DNA from 2 places in the Pseudonocardia wallangbongensis genome. Region 1 is predicted to be linked to the other one. Evidence: riboswitches for the same ligand, from Rfam matches in the RefSeq annotation. Region 1 holds a riboswitch; the other holds the start of a gene.
The links. A riboswitch is a leader RNA that binds a small molecule or an ion and turns the genes downstream of it on or off. The one in region 1 is predicted to bind cobalamin.
Positions count from the first base shown of each region.

Region 1 (11,675 bases):
TCGGGACCCGGGAAACTGTTGTTCGCGATCTCCGGGACTACAGGCATGGAGATGTTCCGGCCGAGTTTGCTGTAGCAAAGACGATTCTGCGCGACGCTCAGAATCATGCGGACGCCATGACATTGTGTGATGCGACTGCGCCGTTCCTACTCTCGGCCGATGATACCGAGTTCTTGAACTTTCTTGGGCAGCTGCGAGCGCCAGTTGTGTACCCAGGTTACGCGGCGGCGCCGGACGCTCTTCAACGTGGCGCAGAACTGCAGGCTCGACTCGGTGAATTGACGCGGCAGGTGATCTCACTTCTCGGCGAGCTGGATCAGATTCGATCCGAGCACGGCGAGCTTGCGGAGGACAGAAGTATCACAGCCTGGGTGGGCAGCGAAGGTCATTCCCTGGTCATGAACTGGCTTTCAGGTCTTTGTCTCACGATCGGAACTGCTGAAGATGAAGACTCAAGTGGCGCTGTCATCGACTCGCTAGTCGATGCGGTATCTAGGGGCGGGCGCTGGAATATTCGGAGTCTGCGGAGGTTAGCACAACTCGAGGCGAGTACCGTAGATGCCGTCGAGGTGTTGTCGATTGTGACGCTTGGAAATGTGGGGCCATTCGGCATGTCAGACGTTGGCGTAGAGGACCTGCCGCGGGGCGGCGGCCTCCCGGAGAAGCTCGGGTGGATCCGTCGAGAGTACTCAGGTCCGCAATGGCCGTACCTCTACATTTTTGGCGATCGCGCAAGTAGGACTAGGCGGCGTGCCTTACTCGCCAAATTGAGCGAGATTCAGTACGCGGGGTAGGCTGGTGTGTGGTGTAGTCTATTCTGCTACAACTCGGCGAATCGCATCCTTCTCGATTTCGTCAGTGGCGTGACGATCGTAAGGCTGATCGCTTGAAGCGACGATGAGGACGTTCTCCTTACCGTCGTTCTTGACCGCGTGCGACCACCCCCTCGGGGGAATTACGGCAACCGCGCCGACTCCATCGAAATTTCGAACATGACGATCCGTGCCTTCACCTTCATCCCAGTGGAGCGACCACCTGTCGCGGAACACAACCGCGATTATCTCTCCGCGTTTTGCGTGATAATGATTGCCTCTGATTGATCCGGGCTCAATCTCGGCGATGTGCATATCCGCGATCGAGCCAATGCATTTCAGCTGCTCCCATAGGACCGAATAGCTGAGGCCTCTGGCGTCGGTGGTATTGTCGAGATCGAAGACCAGCATGGAGCTGGTACCGTCGTCTTGCATCGAACCGGCCTCCTTCAGGTGTTCCCTGAGATCGTCGTGCGATCATCGCGCATACTACCAACGCGATATAAGTGAGGCGAAATGCGTACCGATACTTTCATTAGCTGCTCGCGGACACCCGTCGGGAACTTCGTCGAATCGGGATCCCATCTAACGTCGGGAAATCGTGCGCCCGAGAAGACAGCGCCAGTAAAGTCGGCACCGGATATATCTGCGGCATAGAAGTTCGCGCCAGACAGGTCTGCATTGCGAAATGCCGCATGCCTGAGGATGGCCAGGACGAACGTGGCCTCTCTTAGATCACCTTCCGAGAAGTCGGCCTCAGAACACTCCGCTTCGGTGAGGTCCGCCCTGTGAAGGTCTGCGCCTCTCAGTGATGCACCGCGGAGGCTCGCCTGCCTTAAGTCGGCCCGCGGAAGCGATACTTCGTTGAGCATCTGCTCTGATAAGTTCGCTCCGAAGAGTCGTCCTGATTCTACTTCCCTTGGGTCGAGGGAACGAAACCCAGATCTTGCGCGACGCGTATCGCGTGCGTCGATTCGATCATTTGTCGACCCGGCGGTTGAGGCTGAGGGTTCACCCGCTCGGGTGTCTTCAAGATCTTCTGCCGTCGCCCTGCCCAAGTCGACACGACTAATGCTTCTCAGGAGCATCATTACGGGCAGGTCGGACCAAATAGTTTTTTCCGCCGGGGTGAATGCGCGCTCATTCCTTGCAACAACGTCGCAGACCTGGATGAGCCTTTCGCCCATCTTCATGATTCGCCTTCTCCTAGCCTGGTAGATGGCGGGCCAATCGCGAATGGAACCTGTGCGGCAAGTCGCTGGAGTATGAGCGGTGCTGCGACTCCCGTCGCTAAGGCAATTAGCGGCCTATCGGCGATGGCTGACGCGCCCGCGGCAGCAGCTACGCCAAACGCCATGATAAGCCTCAAAAGGCTGCCAACTGCATAGATGATCGCTGGAGGTCGGCGATGATCGCGCTTCCTTGAGTATCGCTTGCTCCAAGGAAGTGACCCGCGGGCTCTAATTTCGGTGTAGAAGTCAAGGGTCTCAACGAGACCACCGCCGAGCACGCCCCAAAGCGCAGCCACCCACCAATCCATCAGCGAGCGCCTTCGAAAATTTCTCGAGACCCTACGCGAGTCGCGGAGTCGATGCGCTTCACGAAAGGATGGCGCCGACCAACGCCAGCATTCCCAGTGCCAGCAACCAGCTCGCTGCGACGATGAGAATGAACGGGATCCCAATTGCTGCGGCTGATCCCCGCAACGACCTTCCCGGCGGTCGTCAATTCCTGCCACGCCACGGTACCAAATCCTGTGAATAGCCAGCTGGCGATGCCGAGGGCGCCGAACAGCACCCCGAATACGACTCCTACTGGTCCTTGGAAAATCAGAAGCACGCCGAGAACCACGCATGACAATGCGAACCAGCGGAGCCGTATTGGGTCGACGGCGGAGCGTCCGTTGACCGAGAAAGGTGTCGTCATGAGGGCTCTCCCCTTGTGAGCCGTCGGAGATCGTTTTCACTGGGTCGCGGAGGTCGTTGTCGGGGGCTTGCTCTGCGACTCGAATTCGCTTAAGGGTGGGCGCTTGTTACCACAACCTTTGATCAACGGATCCCGTTCACCCGAATGGGGTAGGAGGTGATCGCTATCGGCCAGATGGCGAAATCAGTCACGCACTCTGTCCAGCTCGTAGGGGCGCTCGTGGAGCTGGGAGGCATCACCTCCGCCTCGCCAGGTCAGCCCCTGCCAGCGCGCTTGCGGCGTAGAGCCGCGTGCGACCTGTCACGTAACTGGTCACGGAGGAGGGCGCGACTGGAAGCCGATCGATGTGCCAACCCATCCGCGAGGCACCACAGCTGCGGGCTCGCTCTCTCGTTGCGGGCGCCGCCGTAGGTTGCCAAGCGTGACGGAGCAGCGAGGGGCGGCTCACTCAGTCAGCACAGTTTGATGCGGGTGAATAATGCGCAACTCCGGCCTCGGACACCAGATCATGCTCCTGACCATCAAGTTCCCTGCAAGTCCTTCGGCGCCTGCCGTGTATGCCCTGGTCACCGGCGTGGGGGTTCAGGTACCACTGGGACACGCCCGTCCGAGCGCACACGAGTCGGGCACGGCTGCTTCTCCGCGGTTCGTCGCGCACGAGCTGTTCTATCGCCTGGGCCGCTTCGACCGGCGCCTCGATCGAGTGGTGAACGTGGCCTCCGGCGCTCACCGCGTGTCCGACATCTGGGACGACCCGGACTTCACCACCGGCGACCAGGACGGCCACACCGCTCACGGCCAGTCCAAGACCGCGAACATCCTGTTCGCCGTCGAGTTGGACCGCCGCTGGGCCGACCAGGGGATCCACGGCTACGCCGTGCACCCCGGCATCGTCGTCGGCACCAACCTGGGTGGCTGGATGTCCGAGGAGCAGCTGCGGGCCGCCAACCTGTCCATGGGGCTGATCGACGAGTCGGGCAGGCCGATCATCGACCCCTACCACGAGAAGACGACCCCGCTACAGGGAGCGAGCACCATCGTGTTCGCCGCGACCAGCCCCCTGCTGGCCGGCATCGGCGGCGTCCACCTGCAAGACAACGACATCTCGCCACTGGACGCGGACCCGAAGCCCGTCGACCTCGCCAGCGGCGAGACCCCCATATCCACCGTCGTGCCGCACGCCGTGGACCCGGAGTCGGCGAAGCGGCTCAGGGAGCTGAGCGAGCGGCTGCTCGCGGCGTAGCCCGGATCTCACCGATCGGTGTCGACGTCCGCGGAGCGGATCTCCGGTTCGGCCGGCTCCTGCGCCGTGGCCAGCCATGACGACAGCAACCGCACCGCGTCCCGTGACGGGCTGCCCGCGCGGGTGGCGTACAGGAACAGTGAGCCCTTTCCAACCTGGTGGAGGTCGGGGTCGGCTGCCCGCGGCGTGGCATCACCGGAATGAGTGAAGCTCCTGGTAGACGGGCGATTGACTAGATCAACTCGTCCAGACCAGGAGCTTCAGGTGCCTTCCTACCCCGCCGGGTTCACCGTGTCCAACCACGCCCTCATCACGCTGTCCGACGCGCTGCGCCACCGCCGTGCACAGGTGGGGACCCGGTGGCGGCGACTGACCGTCGGCGAACAAGCCCTGCTCGTGGTCGCGCACCTGCGCAAGGGCGAGACCTACGCAGACCTGGCCACCGGGTTCGGGATCGGCACGACCACGGTGTTCCGCTACATCACCGAGGCCATCGAGGTCCTGGCCGCGCTCGCCCCGACCCTGCGCGAAGCGATCGCAGTCGCGGCGCGGAAGGCGTTCGTGATCCTCGACGGCACCTTGCTGCGCATCGACCGGGTCGGCATGGGATCCGGGCGCGATCGACCGTACTTCTCCGGCAAGCACAAGTGCCATGGGGTGAACGTGCAGGTCATCGCCGACCCCGCCGGTCGGTTGATCTGGGCGTCTGCCGCTCTACCCGGCGCCCGCCACGACATGGGAGCCGCCCGAGAGCACGGCATCATCGACGCCCTCCACAAGGCGGGAGTGCGGGTGATCGTCGATCACGGCTACCGCGGCTCGGAATTCGAGACCCCGCAACGGCGCCGCTCCGCCGACCCCGAGTCCGGCGAACGTCGGCACCTCTCGCGAAACCAGAAGGACGTCAACGCAGCCCACGCTCGTCAGCGCGGACCGGGCAAGCGCGGCAACGCCCAGCTCAAGGCGTGGCGCGTTCTCCGCAAGATCCGCTGCTGCCCGCGCCGGGCGACTGACCTGGTCAAGGCGATCCTGGTGCTCATCCACGCCCACTGACGCCAAGTGGAAAGGGCTCAGTGTCTAGTCCGGGTCGCCGGGGAGTTCATCGCCTCGTAGTGGATCTCCACCGCACCGACGACCGAGTGGCGCATGCGACCGCCGCGGCGAGCAGCGACCCGGGCTGACGGAGGCGGGCACCCAGATCTCCGAGGATCACCCTCAGCACCGGCGACCTACCGCTGGTGAGCCCGACAGCCCCCGCCGGCGTCGTGACGATCCACCACGGCGACGGCAATCTCGTAGCGGTCACCTCCTTCCCCGTGTGACCGAGATGCACGCCAGGCGGCGGCGCCGGCATCCAGAGTCGGCTCGAGATCGGCCCCTCACCCCCGACGAGCCGGCCACCAGTGCACCTCGTGGGGTTCGCCGGCGTTCCAGTCCCAGTTGGTGATCGTGGTGCGCATCAGGCGGGCGGCGGGTGCCAAGTGGCCGTCGGCTCCCCAGTGCAGGGTGACCCTGCGGCGGCAGTCGGGTTCGTCGACGGCGGTCCAGGTGAGCGGAGCTTCCGTGGCGCCGCGGCGGGCGAAGGCGGGGACGAGACCGATGCCGAGTCCCGCGTCGATCAGGGCCGCGATGGCGCTGTGCTCGTCGACCTCGCAGACGATCTTCGGGGTGAGGTCTCGGGCGGCGAAGAGCCGCTCGAGCATCCGGCGTAGCCAGTGTCCCTTGCGGGCGGTGACGAACGGCTCGTCGGCGAGTTCGACGGCGCTCACCGTCGCACGGCCGGCAAGCGGGTGATCGAGTGGAACGCAGACATCCACCGCCTCGTCGAACAGCTGCGTCGACTCCAGACCGTCGGCGTGGATCGGCTGCGAGGTGACGCAGAGGTCGACGTCCTGGGCCCGCAGGCGGGCGGCCATGTCCTCGGCAGGCGACCAGTGGAGCTCGATCTCGACCGCGGGATGGGCACGCTTGTAGGCCGCCAGCGGGCCGGTGAGGGTGAGGAAGGTTTCCGACGCCAGTCGCACGGTGCCCAGTTCCCCGCTGGCGGCCGCGTCGACGGCGCGCCGTCCCGCCTCGAGCTCGCCGAGGGAACGTTCGACGTGATCGCGGAAGAGCTTCCCGGCGTCGTTCAGCCGGAGCCGGCCGCTGCGGTCGAACAGCGGCGCGCCCAGTTCGCTCTCCAGCCGGGTGATGGTGCGGCTCAGCGACGGCTGGGCTACATGCAGTTCCTCGGCTGCCCGGCTGAGGTGCTCCAGTCGCGCTACCACAAGGAACTGCTTGAGCCCATTCAGTTCCACTATGCCTCCCTCGACATAACGCCATAGCAATACTGATCTTAGACGCCATATCTTTCAAGACATAGCTTGGAGGCGTTCGCACCGGAAGATCAGAGTGAGGAGGATCCCCGTGACGATCAGCAGTCCGGGATCCGCTGCGGTTCATAGGACGGCGCCGATCGGCTGGGCGTTCCGGGCGGTCGTCAGTGCGCACGTCGTGGCGATCGTCGGCCAGCCGGTGTTCGCCGGGGTGTACCTGACCGGCGACTTCGACAGCCTGCGCTGGCACGCGGTCGGCGCCGACGTGGTCACCTCCATCGGCTACCTGCAGGTGATCGTGGCGATCATGGTGTGGGTGCGACTGCACCAGGCATGGCCCTTCCTGGCGACGACGGCGGTCGTCGCGGCGGAGACGGTGCAGTACTTCGCCGGCCTGGACGGCGCGCTGTGGCTGCACATCCCGCTCGGCGTGATGACGGTCGCCGCGATCGTCGTGCAGTTCATCGCCGTGTGGCGCCATCCCCTCGTGCAAACGGAGACGCGCCGTGCGTGAGCACGACGCGCACCGCGCTGTGGGTCGACGCCGGGTGCTGGGCATCGGCGCGGCACTGGGGCTGATTGCGGCCACCGGGCTGTCGACCTCGACCGCGCTGGCCCGCCGGCCGTCGCTCACCGGTGCCGAGTTGCCCAGCGCCGTGCCGCTGCCGCCGCCCTTCGAAGTACCGCTGCCGATCCCCGCGGTGCTGAAGCCGATCAGCACCTCGGGCGGGGTCGACCGTTACGAGATCACCCAGCGCGAGGCGGTCGCGCAGATCCTGCCCGGAGTCCGGACGCCGCTGTGGACCTACGGGGGCACCTTCCCCGGGCCGACGATCGAGTCTCGCCGCGGACGGCCGATCACCGTGACGCATCGCAACGAACTGCCCATGCCGACCGTCGTGCACCTGCACGGCGGACGGACCCCGGCGGACTCCGACGGCTACCCGACCGACCTCGTTCTGCCCGATCGCCGGCCGAACTCCGCCGAGACGATGCACGGCGTGCACGACATGCACGCGATGAGCGGCATGCCGGGGATGCCGGGGATCCAGGACCCGCGGGCGGTGGTGACCAGGCTGACGCGGGACTACACGTTCCCGATGGACCAGCGGCCGACGCTGCTCTGGTACCACGACCACCGGATGGACTTCACCGCCCCCGCGATCTGGCGAGGGCTTGCCGGGCTGCACATCGTCCGCGACGACGCCGAGGACCAACTCGGCCTGCCCGCGAGGCAACGCGAACTGCCGCTCATGATCGCCGACCGTTCGTTCGCCGCGGACGGCAGCCTCGCCTACCCCGCGCTCGACCCCTCGCTGCGCAAGCAGCCGGGCGTGCAGGAGCCCTTTCTCGCCGGTGTTCTCGGCGACGTGATCCTGGTCAACGGCGCGCCCTGGCCCATGCACGAGGTCGACGCGGCCCGCTATCGACTGCGCGTGCTCAACGCCTCCAACGCCCGGCACTACGAACTCGAAGCGGTCACCGACGACGGGGAACGACTCGATCTCGTGCAGATCGGTGCCGACCAGGGACTGCTCGCTGCGCCGGTCACCCACGGGCTCCTGCCGATCGCGCCCGCCGAGCGCTACGACGTGATCATCGACTTCTCCGGGGTCCCGATCGGTGGGCGCGTCAGGCTCGTCAATCGGCTCGGCTCGGGTCCCACCCGTGAGGTGATGGCCTTCCGCGTCGCACGGCGCGGCACCGACGGCAGCCGCATCCCCGCCACGTTGTCGACCGATCTGCCGACCTGGCAGCGGTCGGACGCCGTCAACGTGCGCGACATCGCCTTCCGCGCCGGGCAGGTGCACGGCGGCCACGGGTGGCTGATCGGCGGGCTCCCGTTCGACCCCGCGCGCTCCGACGTCACCGTCGGGCTCGGCGACGTCGAGGTGTGGCGGCTGATCGCCGACGTCCACCACCCCGTCCATCTGCACGTGGTCGGCTTCCGCGTGCTCTCGCGCAGCGGCCGGCCGCCGCTGCCGCACGACGCCGGGCTCAAGGACACCATCTCGCTACGACCCGGCGAAGCGGTCGAGATCATCACCCGCTTCGACGGCTACCGCGGCCGATACCTCTTCCACTGCCACAACGCCGAACACGAGGACATGGGCATGATGGCCAACCTCGAGATCGTCTGATTCGTGTCACACCTGGGATGAGTCAGGAATCCACCACAAAGGAAAGGGTTGAGTATCGATGCCTACGCAACGCGAGGTTGACGAAGCCGAGATCCGCCAGCTGGTCGACAAGATCGTCGAAGGGCTCCAAGGCAAGGATCTTGAGGGCCTGAGGCGTCTCTACACAACGGACATCGTGTCCTTCGACATCGAGCCGCCGCTCCAGCACGTCGGAATCGAGGCGAAACTCAAGAACTGGGCGTCTGTATTCACGTTCTTCGAGCGGGTGAATTACGAGGTTCGCGACCTGACGCTCACCGTGGGCGACGACGTGGCCTTCGGGCACGCCTTCGCTCGCCTCAGCGGCACGCTGAAGAACGGGCCGGCGATGAGCGGTATGTGGGTCAGAGTCACGTACTGCCTCCAGAAGATCGACGGCGCGTGGTTGATCGTGCACGACCAGGTCTCCGTGCCGCTCGACATCACCAGCAGCAAAGGCGTTGTCGACCTCGAGCCGTGATCCCGCCAACCCACTCCCGCCTGCGCCGCGGCGCGACGGCACCACATCCCAGGCCCTCACATCCAGCGGTGGTGACACCGTGACGCCCGGGGTGCCATGCCAGCCGCGGTCAAGGCGGGACGATGCGTGTGGTTAGTGCGCAACTCCCTTCTCGGACACGGTGTTACCCGTGACGACCACGGTCGGTGCGAACGCCGGCCAGGTCCGGGATCGTTCACCCCGTCGCCGCGACCGTCCAGTCCGACCTCCCGCGGATGAGCACCTTCGACTCCGCACGCAGACGTGCAACGACCTCCGCCACCACGCCCGGCTCCTTCATCGGCCTCCGATCGACACCGGTCCGGGGCGAGATGACGAACGAGCGGTACTGGGCAGCGATCCTCGACTGACGGCGCCGACGACCGCTCGACGTCAATCGCGGGCCCGACGGCTCGTCACGCGCTCCTGGCCGGCGCGGACGTCGGTCACCGGCATCGCGTCCTGCAGCGGTGCGCCGAGCTCGGGGAACCATCGGAACGCCTGCGGCTGCCGCTCCCACTCGCAACCGGCGCACTCCCCCGTGCGGTGCTCGTCCATCCTCGCCTCCGGCTCGTCGCCTAATTGCCATTCTCTTGCAGCAGCGAACAGTGTGCGTTCCCGAGCGGGCCAGGTCGACCCCATGCCAGCTCGCTGCCGATGCGGAGGGCGTGCCGGCATCACGGAAGGCTGAGAGCACTGCCGGACCCGTGCGCCCGCTCACCGACCCGGCATCCGAGCGTTGTCGACGGTCGCTCGGTGGCAAGGCCCAACCACATCACCAGCTCCACGGTCGCGGCGGAGCGGTTCAGGGTGTAGAAGTGCAGGCCGGATACGCCCTCGTCGAGCAGACGCGAGCACAGCTCGGCGGTCGCGTCCATCCCCGCGGCGCGGAAGGCGACCGGATCGTCGGCGTAGCGGCCGAGCCGGTCGACGAGGGCGCCCGGCAACGGAGCACCGGACAACTCCGGGCCGCGCCAGAAGGTCCTGACCGTGGTCAACGGCATGATCCCGGGCAGGAGCGGGCCGACGCATCCGGCCGCGACGAGCCGGTCACGCAACCGTAGGAACGCCTCCGGGTCCCAGAACAGCTGGCTGACCGCGAAGTCCGCCCCGGCCCGGAACTTCCCCAGCAACCGGGCGAGGTCCGAGTCCCCATCGGCCGAGCGGGGATGGCCGTGTGGGAACGCCGCAACGCCGACGCAGAAGTCACCCAGCCGGCGCACGAGCCGCACCAGGTCGTCGGCATGAGCCAGGCCGTGCGGGTGGGTGACCCACTCCCCCAGCGGGTCGCCGGGCGGGTCCCCGCGCACCGCGAGCACGTTCCGGATGCCCGCTGCGGCGTAAGCGCCGATCACGCGGCGCAGCTCGGCGACCGAATGCGACACCGCGGTGAGGTGCGCCATCGGGACGAGGGTGGTGTCGGTGGCGATGCGAGCGGTCGTGCGGATGGTGCGGTCGCGGCTCGACCCGCCCGCGCCGTACGTGACCGAGACGAACGCCGGATCCAGCGGCTCCAGGCGGCGGATGGTCCGCCAGAGATCCACCTCGCCGCGCTCGTCCTTCGGCGGGAAGAACTCGACCGAGAAGACCGGCCGCTCGCCGGCGATCCGCTGAACGATCTTCACCGGCCCACCGCCGTCGTTCCCGTGCCCGTAGCTGTCCACTGCTCTCTCCTCGCGAGCGGTACGACGACCCGCGGAGAAGGCAGGCAGCAGCGGCAACCGAGGCGCGACGGCCCGGCATCCGCCCGGCCCGCCCTCGAGACCGCGGATCAGCGTGCACCGGCCGGCGCACGCACCGGCGGCAGGTCTTCGGACTCACGGGCCCACGCTCGCGCGCACCTACTGGCCGTCGCTTCCCAGGCTCACACCCAGTGCCGTTGACGGCGGTCGTTCCCGTTCACCGCTGCGGGGCAGTCCCGGACTCGCACCGGGTTCCCTCTTGCCTCGACCCGCGCCCCGGAAGGGCACGCGCCGAACCGTCGGCGACGAACACCGTACTGCGCCACAACGACCGCTCGGCGGCCGCGCTGCACTTCTGGGACCCGGACACTGCCGCGTTCCGCTACCTCGTTGCCGACGAGATCAGCGCCAGCCTCGACGCGCTGAAGCAGGCCCGCATCTGGCACCTCCTGCTCGACCGTGCCCGGTCGGAGGGCATCGGTGTTCTCGCGATCTCCCACGACGGGCCGCTCCTTGCGGTGGCTTCCCGGCTGGTCGAGTGGGGGGACTTCGACCGCGCCGAGCAGGCCTGACCGTCATGGCTGCAACCATCTTGCAGTAGCAAGATTCTCTCGGCAGTGGCATGCTGGAACGGCCGGTGATCGTTCTGGCAGCTCGACATCGGCTGCATGGGTCCGGGGCCCGGTTCGTGGGCGACGCCTCCGTACCGCGGCCCCGGACCCCTCCCGTCCCCCACGTGGGCACCGCGCTCGAGCACCGCCTCCGATTCAGCAGTAAGTTGCAGGTGCTGGATGTTCGCAACTGCAGATCACGAACGAGGAGTACCCCTGTGGCCGAGTACGCGCTGCCCGATCTTCCCTACGACTACGGCGCCCTCGCCCCGCACATCGCCGGCGAGATCATGGAGCTGCACCACTCCAAGCACCACCAGACCTACGTCGGAGCCCTCAACCAGACCCTCGACAAGCTCGCCGCCGCCCGCGACGGCGGCGACTACGGCGCCATCGTCGGCCTCGAGAAGACCCTCGCGTTCAACCTC
Region 1 is NZ_JBRERS010000009.1:28-11,702, reverse strand. Features, by position in the region: gene ACU436_RS28280 (hypothetical protein) at 1-794, shown strand, start outside; gene ACU436_RS28275 (polysaccharide biosynthesis C-terminal domain-containing protein) at 813-1,247, opposite strand; gene ACU436_RS28270 (pentapeptide repeat-containing protein) at 1,262-2,005, opposite strand; gene ACU436_RS28265 (SDR family NAD(P)-dependent oxidoreductase) at 3,472-3,981, shown strand; gene ACU436_RS28260 (transposase family protein) at 4,246-5,034, shown strand; gene ACU436_RS28255 (LysR family transcriptional regulator) at 5,361-6,278, opposite strand; gene ACU436_RS28250 (hypothetical protein) at 6,388-6,810, shown strand; gene ACU436_RS28245 (multicopper oxidase family protein) at 6,803-8,437, shown strand; gene ACU436_RS28240 (YybH family protein) at 8,496-8,936, shown strand; gene ACU436_RS28235 (hypothetical protein) at 9,348-9,512, opposite strand; gene ACU436_RS28230 (methylenetetrahydrofolate reductase) at 9,632-10,618, opposite strand; cobalamin riboswitch at 10,760-10,894, opposite strand; partial or broken gene ACU436_RS28225 (superoxide dismutase) at 11,466-11,675, shown strand, end outside.

Region 2 (11,675 bases), on a different contig from region 1:
GTGGTAGAAGACCTCGTCGATCGCGACCTCGAGCGCGAGGAGCGGCCGGTGCCCCTTCACCACCAGCTCGTCGAAGTAGGGGGCGTCGCGCAGGATCCGCGCCCGCCCGTTCACCCGCAGCGTGTCGTTGCGGCCGGGGACGAGGAAGAGCAGGCCGACGTGCGGGTTGGCGAGGATGTTGTGGTAGCCGTCGACCCGCCGGTTGCCGGGGCGGTCCGGGATCGCCAGCGTGTGGTCGTCGATCACGTGGGCGATCCGCCCTGCGGGGTCACCCTTCGGCGAGACGTCGAGGTTGCCCTGCGCGTCACCGGTGCCGATCAGGCAGAGCGGCGAGTGGTCGAGCCACAACCGGTCGATCGCGTCGAGCGACGGGCGGACCTTCTCGGCGACGGCCTTGATGGGCGGCCCGACGAGGGATTCCAGCTCTGCGGCGCTGGTGATCTCGGTCCGGAGGTCGGGGCTGATCTCTGCGGTGGCCACGTCTCCAGGACGGTACGGCCGGAGCTGTCGGTCCGTAAAGGGAGAATGGGTCACGTGGGCGCGCGCTGGGTCCTGCACCTGGACATGGATGCGTTCTTCGCCGCGTCCGAGCAGCTCACCCGCCCCACGCTGCGCGACCGGCCCGTGCTGGTCGGCGGCCTGGGGCCGCGCGCCGTGGTGGCCGGCGCCAGCTACCAGGCCCGCGTGTTCGGGGCGCGGTCGGCCATGCCGATGGGCCAGGCCCGCCGGCTCTGCCCGCACGCCGTGGTGCTGCCGGCGCGGTTCACCCTCTACAAGGAGCTGAGCTCGCGCGTGATGGCCGTGCTCGCGGACGCCTCGCCGGTCCTGGAGCCGGTGTCGATCGACGAGGCGTTCCTCGAACCGCCCGACCTGGCCGGGGCGTCCGCGGCCGAGGTGGAACGGTTCGGCGTCCGGCTGCGGGCCGACGTGCGCGCGGCCACCGGCATGCCGGCGTCGGTGGGCGCGGGGTCGGGCAAGCAGCTCGCGAAGATCGCCTCGGAGCTCGCGAAGCCCGACGGGCTGCGGGTCGTCGCGCCCGAGGAGGAGGGGGAGGTGCTCGCGCCGCTGCCGGTACGCGCGCTGTGGGGCGTCGGCCCGGTGGCCGAGGCCGGGCTGCACAAGCTCGGCGTGCACACGATCGGCGAGCTCGCCGCGATGGACCTGCGCGAGGTCCACGGCCTGCTCGGCACCGCGATCGGCACCGAGCTGCACCGGCTCGCCCGCGGCGTCGACGAACGACCGGTCGCACCGCGGGGCGCGGCCAAGCAGGTCAGCGCCGAGACCACGTTCGACACCGACCTCACCGCAATGGCCGCCGTCCACGACGCCGTGGCGCGGATGACCGAGGCCGCCCACCGCAGGCTCGTCGCGTCCGGGCGGGCGGCGCGCACCGTCACGGTGAAGGTCCGCAGCGCCGACTTCACCACGTCCAGCCGGTCGGAGACGGCCGGCATCGCCAGCACCGACCTCGTCGCCCTCACCGCCGTCGCCCAGCGGCTCGCGCGCGCCGCCGTGCCGGAGGGCGGGGTGCGGCTGATCGGCGTCTCCCTCGCGGGGCTCACCGACGACCCCCCGCCCGCCCTCTTCGAACCGGCCGCCGAACCCGCCCCGGTGCCCCTCGAGGTGCCCGAGCCCGCGCAGCCCGACGACCAGCCGACCGCCAACCGCCCCTGGCGCCCAGGCGACGACGCCACCCACACCGAGCACGGGCACGGGTGGGTGCAGGGCGCCGGCCACGGCCGCGTCACGGTGCGGTTCGAGACCCGCAGCACGGGTCCCGGCCGGGCCCGCACGTTCGCCGAGGACGATGCCGCCCTGGCCAGGGCCGACCCCCTCGCGAGCCTGGCCTGAACGCACTATGGAGCCATAGTGTCGTCCAGCAGGCCCTCAGAACAGCACTATGGAGCCATGACGCTGCTGGTCATGCGGGTGGGCGCCAGGGGCGGGGTGGCAGGACCGGGAGGCCTGTCGGGGCGCATTGGCCTCCTCTCTCGCCGGCCAGGCGGAAGATCAGCCAGCCGATCAGGCCCGCCAGCAGCGAGCCGGTCAGGATGCCGATCTTCGCGTCGGTGATGAGCTCCTCGTCGGTCAGGGCGAGCTCCGTGACGAAGAGCGCCACGGTGAACCCGATGCCGGCGAGCCCGGCGCCGCCGACGATCTGGCCCCAGCGCAGGGTGTCGGGCACGCGACCCCATCCGGTGCGCAGCGCCACCCAGGTTCCTGCCGTGACGCCGACGAGCTTCCCGACCGTGAGCCCGACGATGATCCCCCAGGTGAGCGGGGAGGCGACGGCTGCAGCCAGTGTCTCGCCGGTCAGCACGACGCCGGCGTTCGCGAGCACGAAGACCGGCACGATCACGTAGCTGCTCCAGGGCTGGATGCGCAGCTGCAGCCGCTCGTTGGGTGACACCGCCTCCGTGACCGCCGCCTGTGCGGCCATCGCCCGCTCCGGGCTGGGGTCGAGCAGGAAGCTGGTGCCCAGGACCTGCACGCGCATCACGTCCCGCGGGCGCGGCGCGTAGGCGTTGACGAGCAGGCCCATGGTGACCCCGACCACGCTGGGGTGCACCCCGGAGTCCAGCACCGCGAGCCACATGACCACGCCGATCAGCACGTAGATCGGGGTGCGCCAGAACGGCGCGAACCGCAGCCCGAGCAGGGCCGCGAACAGCACGACCGACCACACGAGCGAGGTGATCTGCACGTCCTCGGTGTAGAAGAGCGCGATCGCGGCGACGGCACCGATGTCGTCGACGATCGCGAGCGCGAGCAGGAACACGCGGAGCTGATCGGGGCAGCGCGGGCCGACGAGCGCGAGCACGCCGATCACGACGGCGGTGTCGGTGGAGATCGCGATGCCCCACGCCCCCGACGCCGGACCACCCGCGTTGAACAGCAGGAACAGCAGCGCGGGCACCGTCAGCCCGCCGATCGCCGCAATCGTCGGGGCCGCGAGCGCCCGGACACCGCGCAGCTCGCCGAGCACCATCTCCCGGGAGATCTCCAGCCCGACGCTGAAGAAGAACAGCACCATGAGCCCGTCGTTGACCCAGTGCCGCAGGTCGAGCGAGAGCTCCGTGGCGCCGAAGGTCAACGCGACCTCGGTGTGCCAGAAGTCCTCGTACCCGCGACCGAGGTTCGCCCAGGCCAGCGCGACCACCGCTGCGGTGAGGAGCAGCACGGCCGAGCCGGATTCGGTGCGCAGGAAGTCGCGCGCGGCACGACTGAGGTCGCCGCGCTCGGCTAGAGTTGTCACCGTCACGGCGCGATCCTGCCATCGGCGGCCGCCGCCCCGAGCAGCACGCCCACGGAGGTCACGATTCCTCTCCAACCGCGGATCGGCAGCTACGACCACCTCCTGGGCGTCCTCGGGGCGGAGCTCACGCTCGTCGAGTACGGCGACTTCGAGTGCCCCTACTGCCGGCGGGCGTACCCGATCATCGAAGAGGTCCGCCAGCAGCTCGGGGAGCGGCTCGTCTTCGTGTTCCGGCACTTCCCGCTGGCCGAGCTGCACCCGTTCGCCCTGTCAGCGGCCGTCGCCGCGGAGGGCGCGGCGCTCAAGGGGCAGTTCTGGCCCATGCACGCCAAGCTCTACTCGGGCGACGAACCGCAGCTGCGGCAGGAGGACCTGCGCCGCTACGCGGAAGAGCTCGGCGTCCCGCCGGAAAAGGTCACGTGGCCGCACACCCGGTTCGTCGAGGACCGGGTCGAGGCCGACTTCAACTCCGGTGTCCGCAGCGGCGTGCGCGGCACGCCCACCCTGTTCGTCAACGGCGAGATCTACCGCGGCTCGATCACGGTCGACCACCTCCTCGAGGCGCTGGAGACCACCGCTCCGGCACCGGTGGGCCTCGCGCGCTGACCACCGGGAACAGATCACCCGGCGCGCCGCGTTCGCATGACCACGGGTGGGGCGACGGGGGGACACCATGGGGGGCGTGCAGCGATCAGGCCGGTTGGGTGTGGCTCCGCTGGTCTTCGCGGTGATCGCGCTGCTCGCGCTGGCCCGCGCGACCATCATCATGATCTACCTCGGGGTCACGCACTTCCGCGAGGTCAACCCGATCTCGGTGCCGCTCAGCTACTACGCGTTCGTCGACGGCGGCGAACAGCTGTTCTTCTCCGCCGCGGTGGCGCTGGCCGTCGGCACCCTCGCCGTGCTGGCGGGGCTGGCCCGGTCGGGCGTCCGGATGGCCGGCCGACCCACGGTGCTGCTCGCGGTGTGGGCGCTCTGCCTCGTGCTCGCCGCGGTCTTCCCCGCCGACGACGCGCCGCGGATCCTCACCTTCGCCGGCTGGGTGCACCAGTTCGCCGGCGCCGGCATCCTCGCCCTCCTGTCGTTCGCCGGCGTCGCGGCCGCGGTCCGGCTCGCCGAGAAGCCGGAATGGGCGCCGGTCGTCTCCACGGTCCGCACGCTCTCGATCGCCGCCGCCGTGCTCGCCGCGGCATACGTGGCGAGCCGGCTGAACGACCTCGTGCCCGGCATCTACGGCCCCGTCGACGTCGGCGGCATCCTCCAGCGGATGGTGCTCGCTTTCTACGTCGCCGTCGTGGCCGCTTTGGCCGTGCAGCTCGTGCGCGTGTCCTGGCCCGCCGTGTGGCGCCGGGCCGCGGACGCCCCGAATCCGGGCGGGCCGACGGTCGCCCCGCGCCCTTAGGAGGGTCCTGAACAACTCCGGCCGTAGCGAGCGGCGCCGCCTGGGCGTCGCGCAGTAGGCCCGAGTTGTTCGGGGCGCTAGCGTCAGACCGGCTTCTCCGTCACCCCGGCGGCGTCGAAGGTGGCGACGTCCTGGAGGGCCTGTGCGGCGCCCTGGAGGAGCGGGAGGGCCAGCAGGGCGCCGGTGCCCTCGCCGAGGCGCATGCCCAGGTCGAGCAGCGGGTCGAGGTGCAGGTGGGCGAGGGCGCGGGTGTGGCCCGGCTCCGCCGAGCGGTGGCCGGCCACCCAGTAGCCCCGCGCGTCCGGGGAGACGGCGGCCGCGGCGAGCGCGGCCGCTCCGGCGCTCACCCCGTCCAGCAGCACCGGCACGCGCAGGGCCGCGCCGGCGAGCAGGAACCCGGCCAGCGCCGCGTGCTCCAGCCCGCCGAACGCGGCGAGCACGCCGAGCGGGTCGGCCGGGTCGGGCCGGTGCCGGGCCAGCGCCGTGGCCACCACGGACGTCTTGCGGGCGAGGGTCGCGTCGTCGACGCCGGTGCCGCGGCCGGTCACATCCGCCGGGCCGGCACCGGTGAAGGCGCTGATCAGGGCGGCGGCCGCGGTGGTGTTGGCGATGCCCATGTCGCCCGTGACGAGGCAGCGGTTGCCGGCCGCCACCAGGTCGCGCGCCGTCTCGATCCCCACGTCGACGGCGGCGCGCGCCTGTTCGTGGGTGAGCGCGGGACCGGCGGCGAGGTCGGCGGTGCCGGCGGCCACCCGGCGCGCGAGCAGTCCCGGAGCCTGGTCCAGCGGCGCCGCCACCCCGACGTCCACCACGCACACCTCGACGCCGAGCCGCCGGGCGAACGCGTTCACCACCGCTCCCCCGCCGAGGAAGTTCGCCACCATCTGCGCGGTGACCTCCTGCGGCCACGGCGTCACGCCCTGGGCGTGCACCCCGTGGTCGGCGGCGAACACGGCCACCGCCGCGGGCTCGGGCACCGGTGGCGGGCACGTCCCGGCGATGCCGGCGAGGGTGACGGCGAGGTCCTCCACCCGGCCCAGCGAGCCCCGCGGCTTCGTCATCCGGTCCAGGCGCTCGGCGGCCGTCGCCCGCGCGGCGCCGTCCGAGGGGGCGATCGCGGCGACGGTCTCGGCCAGCAGGTCCATCGGCGCCTCCCCGTTCACAGAGATCCGCCGCGGCCGGTGCGCTTCGGCGGGACGATCAACGTGGCCAGGTAGGGGCCCTGCCCGTCCGGGTCCAGGTCGGCGGCCGGGCGGATGTCCTCCTCCGGCAGGCCGAGGCCCTCGCCGTACACGGCCTCGTCGAGCCGGCCCGTCTCCCGGAGCACGGCGAGCGTCTCGGGCAGCATCCGGCCGAACTTGTACGCGGCGACGGCGTCGCCGCGCTCCAACGCCTCCCGGAACCGCTCGGGGCCCGCCGTCATCGGGAACAGGGCGAGCGGCTCACGGCCCTCCACCAGCGGCGTCCCGGAGCGGGCGGCCAGGTCCTGCATCGCGGTGATCCCCGGGACGAGCTGCACGTCCAGCTCGCCCAGCACGTGCCGGACCGACGTGGCGAGGTAGCTGAACGTGGAGTAGACGCAGGGGTCGCCGATGGTCGCGAACACGGCGGTGCTGCCGGGACGCGCGGCGAACCAGGCCGCCACCTGCGAGGCAGCGGCGTCCCACGCCCGCTCGCGACGCTCGGTGTGCTCCCGGTCGTGCAACGCGAAGACCACCCGCTCCACCCGCCAGGCCTCGGCGTAGTAGAGGACGGTCTGCTCGGCGCGCCCGGTCTCCCCGGAGTCGGCGACCGGGACGAAGACGACATCGGCCTTGGCCAGCAGGTTGGCCGCCTTGACCGTGACGAGCTCCGGGTCCCCGGGCCCGACCCCCACACCGACGAGCGTGTTCATTCCGCACCCTCCAGGTCACCCTCGAGGTCGAGGTAGGTCTGGCGGAGCCGGTCGAGCACGGCGTCGTCGGGCTTGGCCCACATGCCGCGGTCGGCCGCCTCCAGGAGCCGCTCGGTGATCCCGCGCAGCGCCCACGGGTTGGACTTCTCCATGAACGCGCGGTTGGTCTCGTCGAACACGTAGCTCTCGGCGAGCTGCCCGTACATCCAGTCGTCGACGACGCCGGCCGTGGCGTCGTAGCCGAACAGGTAGTCGACGGTGGCGGCCAGCTCGAACGCGCCCTTGTAGCCGTGGCGCTGCATCGCCGCGATCCACTTCGGGTTCACCACGCGGGCGCGGAAGACCCGCTTGGTCTCCTCGGCGAGCGTGCGCGTCTTCACCGCCTGCGGCACCGCCGAGTCGCCGACGTACGCCGCGGGCGAGCGGCCCGTGAGCGCACGGACCATCGCGACCATGCCGCCGTGGTACTGGAAGTAGTCGTCGGAGTCGACGATGTCGTGCTCGCGGGTGTCCTGGTTCTTCGCGGCCACGGCGATCCGCCGGAACGACTGCTCCATGTCGGCGCGGGCCTCGCGCCCGTCCAGGCCCCGGCCGTAGGCGTAGCCGCCCCACACCGCGTAGACCTCGGCGAGGTCGGCGTCGCTGCGCCAGTTGCGGGCGTCGATCAGCGGCAGCAGCCCCGCCCCGTACGCGCCCGGCTTGGACCCGAAGATCCGCGAGGTGGCGCGGCGGCGGTCACCGTGCCCGGCCGCGTCCTCCTCGACGTGGGCGCGCAGGAAGTTCTGGTCGGACGGCTCGTCCAGCTCGGCGACCGCCCGGATCGCGTCGTCGAGCAGGCCGATGACGTGCGGGAACGCGTCGCGGAAGAAGCCGGAGATCCGGACGGTGACGTCGATGCGGGGCCGGGCCAGCTCATCGAGCGGGACGATCTCGAAGCCGGTGACCCGGCGCGACGCGTCGTCCCACACCGGGCGGCAGCCGATGAGCGCGAGGATCTCGGCGAGGTCGTCACCCTGGGTGCGCATCGCGCTCGTGCCCCAGACCGTGAGCCCGACACTGCTCGGGTAGGACCCCGTGTCGGCGAGGTGGCGCGCGACGAGCGACTCCGCGAGGGCGGACCCGACCTCCCACGCGCTCCGCGAGGGGATCGCCTTCGGGTCGACGGAGTAGAAGTTGCGCCCGGTCGGCAGGACGTTCACCAGCCCGCGGGTCGGGGAGCCGGACGGCCCCGCCGGGACGTACCCGCCGTCGAGGGCGTGCAGGACGGCGGCGACCTCGTCGGTGGTGCGGTCCAGCCGCGGCACGACCTCGGCGCAGCCGAACCCCAGCACCGCCACGACGGCGGGGATCTCCTCCCCCAGCAGCGACGCGCAGACGGCCGCGGGCTCGCGCCAGCCGCGCTGCTGCAGGCCGGCGACGAGTGCCCGAGCGACCCCTTCGAGGACATCGACGAGATCGGCCCCGGTGACGGCGGGCCCGGGGGCGACGGCGAGCAGCCGCTGAAGTTCAGGAAAGCCACATTCCTGTACTGCAGGTTCAGGAATGTGGCTTTCCTGAACCTGGGCGCCGGGCGCTGCGAGGAGCGCCTGCTCGTCCAATCCCGCCCACTCCGCCAGCGCGGCCCGGAGGCCGGGCAGGGCCGCCTTCCCGCCCCACACCTGGCTCGCCCGCAGGATCGACAGCACCAGGTTCACCTGGGCCTCGCCCTCCGGGGGGCCGCCGAGGATGTGCAGGCCGTCCCGGATCTGGACGTCCTTGACCTCGCAGAGGTAGCCGTCGATGTGGAGGACGAAGTCGTCGAAGTCGTCCTCGCCGGGCGCGGCGTCGACGTGCAGGTCATGGTGGAGCTGGGCCGCGGTCACGACCTCCCAGATGCGGGTGCGCAGGGCCGGGAGCTTCGCGGGGTCCATGGCCTGGACGGCCGCGTACTCGTCGAGGAGCTGCTCGAGCTTGGCGATCTCGCCGTAGGTGTCGGCGCGGGCCATCGGCGGGACGAGGTGGTCGACGACCACCGCGTGGCCGCGGCGCTTGGCCTGGGTGCCCTCGCCGGGGTCGTTGACGATGAACGGGTAGACCAGCGGCAGCTCGCCGAGCACGGCGTCCGGGGCGTCCTCGGCGGCGAGGCCGAGGCCCTTGCCGGGCAGCCATTCGAGGGTTCCGTGCTTGCCGAGGTGGATCACGGCGTCGGCACGGAACTCCTCCTCGAGCCACCGGTAGGCGGCCAGGTAGTGGTGCGAGGGGGGCAGGTCCGGGTCGTGGTAGATCGCCACCGGGTTCTCCCCGAACCCGCGCGGCGGCTGGATCATCAGGACGACGTTGCCGAACTGCATCGAGGCCAGCGCGATGTCGTCCCCGTCCACGTACAGCGAGCCCGGCGGCTCGCCCCACTGCGAGCGCATGCCGTCGGTCAGCGCGGACGGCAGCGCGTCGAACCAGCGCCGGTACTCGGCGAGCCGGACGCGCGCGGGCGCGGCCGCCAGTTGCTCCTCGGTGAGCCACTCCACGTCGTGACCACCTGCGGCGATCAGCGAGTGGATCAGCTCGTCGGAGTCCTCCGGGAAGTCGCCGACCGCGTAGCCGGCATCCCGCAGGGCCCGCAGCAGCACGACGGCGGACGCGGGGGTGTCCAGCCCGACCGCGTTGCCCACCCGGGAGTGCTTGGTCGGGTAGCTCGACAGCACCACGGCGACCTTCCGCGAGGCCACCGGCGTGGCGTGCAGCCGGGCGTGCCGCACGGCGAGACCGGCCAGCCGGCCGGCCCGCTCGGGGTCGGCGCGGTAGACGGGGATGTCGTCGCCCGGCTCGGTCTCCTTGAACGAGAACGGCACCGTGATCAGGCGGCCGTCGAACTCGGGGATCGCGACCTGCATCGCGGCGTCCATCGGCGAGAGCGCGGCGTCCGACGCCGCCCAGGTGGCCCGCGACGTCGTCAGGCACAGCCCCTGCAGGACGGGCACGTCGAGGGTGGCGAGCGCGCCGGCGTCCCACGACTCCTCCTCACCACCGGCGCTCGCGCCGGCCGCGACCGTGCCGCCCGCCGCCAGCACGGTGGCGACCAGCGCGTCGGCCCCGCCCAGCAGCTGCATGAGCTCGGGCTGCGCCCCGCGCAGCGAGCCGCAGTGCACGGGCAGCGCGTTCGCGCCGCGGGCCTCGATCGCCTCGCACAGCACGTCGACGAACGCGGTGTTGCCCGACAGCTCGTGCGCCCGGTAGAAGACCACGCCGACGGTCGGCTTCGCCGGGTCCTGCGTGCGGGCGCCGTGGACGCCGAACTCGGGCATCGCGGCGGGCGGGTCGAACCCCTCGCCGGTGAGCAGCACGGTGTCGGAAAGGAACCGGTGCAGCTCGCGCAGGTTGGCGGTGCCACCGGCGGCGAGGTATCCGAGCGCCTCGGACGCGACCCCGGCCGGCACCGTCGACGCGGCCATCAGCTCCGCGTCCGGCGCCGCCTCCCCGCCCAGCAGCACGACCGGCAGCCCGGACGCCGCGAGCGCGTCCACACCCTCCGGCCAGGCCCGGCGGCCGCCGAGCAGCCGCAGCACGACGACGGCGACGCCGTCGAGCAACGGCGGCAGGCCGTCCGGCTCGACGCGGGCCGGGTTGGCGGTGCGGTACAGCGCGCCCGACCCGCGGGCGGCCAGCAGCTCCGTGTCGGCGGTGGACAGCAGCAGCACGGGCTGCGTCATCGGCGTTCCTCCCGAGGGTCCGCGCCCTCTGCTCGGCGGAGTCGTGACGGCAGCGAGTGTCTGGCTCCCGGGTGCTCCCCGGTGACAGTGGCGGGACCGCGCCGGAGTCACACCGGCTTCCTGCACTGCCGTCCCGGAGAACTGGAACACACGGCGGGTCCGGCGGTCAACGCGTCGTGAGGATGCCGACCTTCCCGGTGGGGGTTTGCCCCACCCCGTCATGACCGGCGCACCGCAGTGACCCGGCGCCCCGGAGGCGGAACGCTCGACGCGTGATCGGGAGCGGGGGGACGGTGCGGGCGGCGGTGTGGAGCGCGCGGCACCCGTGGTGGGCGATCGCGGCGTGGGTCGGCTTCGTGCTGCTGTGCGTCGGCGCGGGGGCGGCGACGGGCACGAACCGCGGCTCGATCGCCGACTTCCGGATCGGTGAGGCCGGCCGGGCCGAGACGATCGCCGAGCAGGGCGGGCTCACCCCGCCGCTCGTCGAGCAGGTGCTGATCACGGCGCCGGCCGGAGCGCTCGACGCGACGGCCGCCGGCCGCGGTGCCCGCTCGGGCTCGAGCGCTCGCCTGAGGTCGACCACACCGGCAGATCTGTCCCAGTATGCGAGACGCCGGCCGACTTCGCACACCCAGCATCGACTTCACACAAGCCCGGCCCTATGCGAAGTCCATGCTGGATGTGCGAAGTGCCCGCGATCGAGGGCGGACGCCGGGCCAGGAGCGACACGGGTGCGTCAGCGGCCGTGCGAGCCGGGCCGGACCAGGTGGCCGCCGAAGCCGACGGGTTCGAGCTCGTCGGCCAGCCCGGTCTCGAACGCGTCGGCGATGCGGTCGATCGTCCAGTTCCCGGTGAGCATCGTCCCGATGGCGGGGTGCCGGATCAGCCCGAGCTCGCTGCGGGCCCGGCGGACGATCTGGCCGGTCAGCGCCGCGGAGCGGTCGCTGAGCAGGTAGCGCACGACGGCGGCGACGTCCTCGGGGTGCGCGTGACCGTCGTGCGGCGGCAGCTTCATCCGCGTGACGGCCAGCGGGGAGACGGCGTTGACGCGAACGCCGGTGCCGTGGAGATCGAGCGCCCAGCCGTAGGTCAGCGACGCGATGGCGCCCTTGGTCGCGCCGTAGACCGCGAGCCCCGGCTGCCCGAGGTGGGTGCCCGAGGTGACGTTGACGATCGACCCGCCGCCCTGCGCGCGCATCCGGCGGATCGCCGCGTGGCCGCAGTGGATCGACCCGAGGACGTTGACCTCGACCATGGCCGTGCTCTGCTCCGCGGTGGTCTCCCACGCGGGTGCCTCGGTGAGGACCCCGGCGTTGTTGACCAGCCCGTCGAGGCGGCCGAACTCGCGGACGCAGGTGAAGACGACCTCGTCCGCGGCACCCGGGTCCGTGACCGAGTGCACGCTCGCCGCGGCCCGCCCGCCCCGCGCGCGGATCG
Region 2 is NZ_JBRERS010000008.1:69,149-80,823, forward strand. Features, by position in the region: gene ACU436_RS26755 (pyridoxamine 5'-phosphate oxidase family protein) at 1-480, opposite strand, end outside; gene ACU436_RS26760 (DNA polymerase IV) at 535-1,851, shown strand; gene nhaA (Na+/H+ antiporter NhaA) at 1,922-3,262, opposite strand; gene ACU436_RS26770 (DsbA family protein) at 3,359-3,862, shown strand; gene ACU436_RS26775 (DUF998 domain-containing protein) at 3,939-4,658, shown strand; gene cobT (nicotinate-nucleotide--dimethylbenzimidazole phosphoribosyltransferase) at 4,742-5,803, opposite strand; gene cobI (precorrin-2 C(20)-methyltransferase) at 5,818-6,552, opposite strand; gene cobN (cobaltochelatase subunit CobN) at 6,549-10,238, opposite strand; cobalamin riboswitch at 10,273-10,409, opposite strand; gene ACU436_RS26795 (hypothetical protein) at 10,405-10,821, opposite strand; gene ACU436_RS26800 (SDR family NAD(P)-dependent oxidoreductase) at 10,975-11,675, opposite strand, start outside.
Region 2: linked by a shared signal. The riboswitch ahead of cobN (cobaltochelatase subunit CobN) and the one ahead of ACU436_RS28230 (methylenetetrahydrofolate reductase) in region 1 are both predicted to bind cobalamin.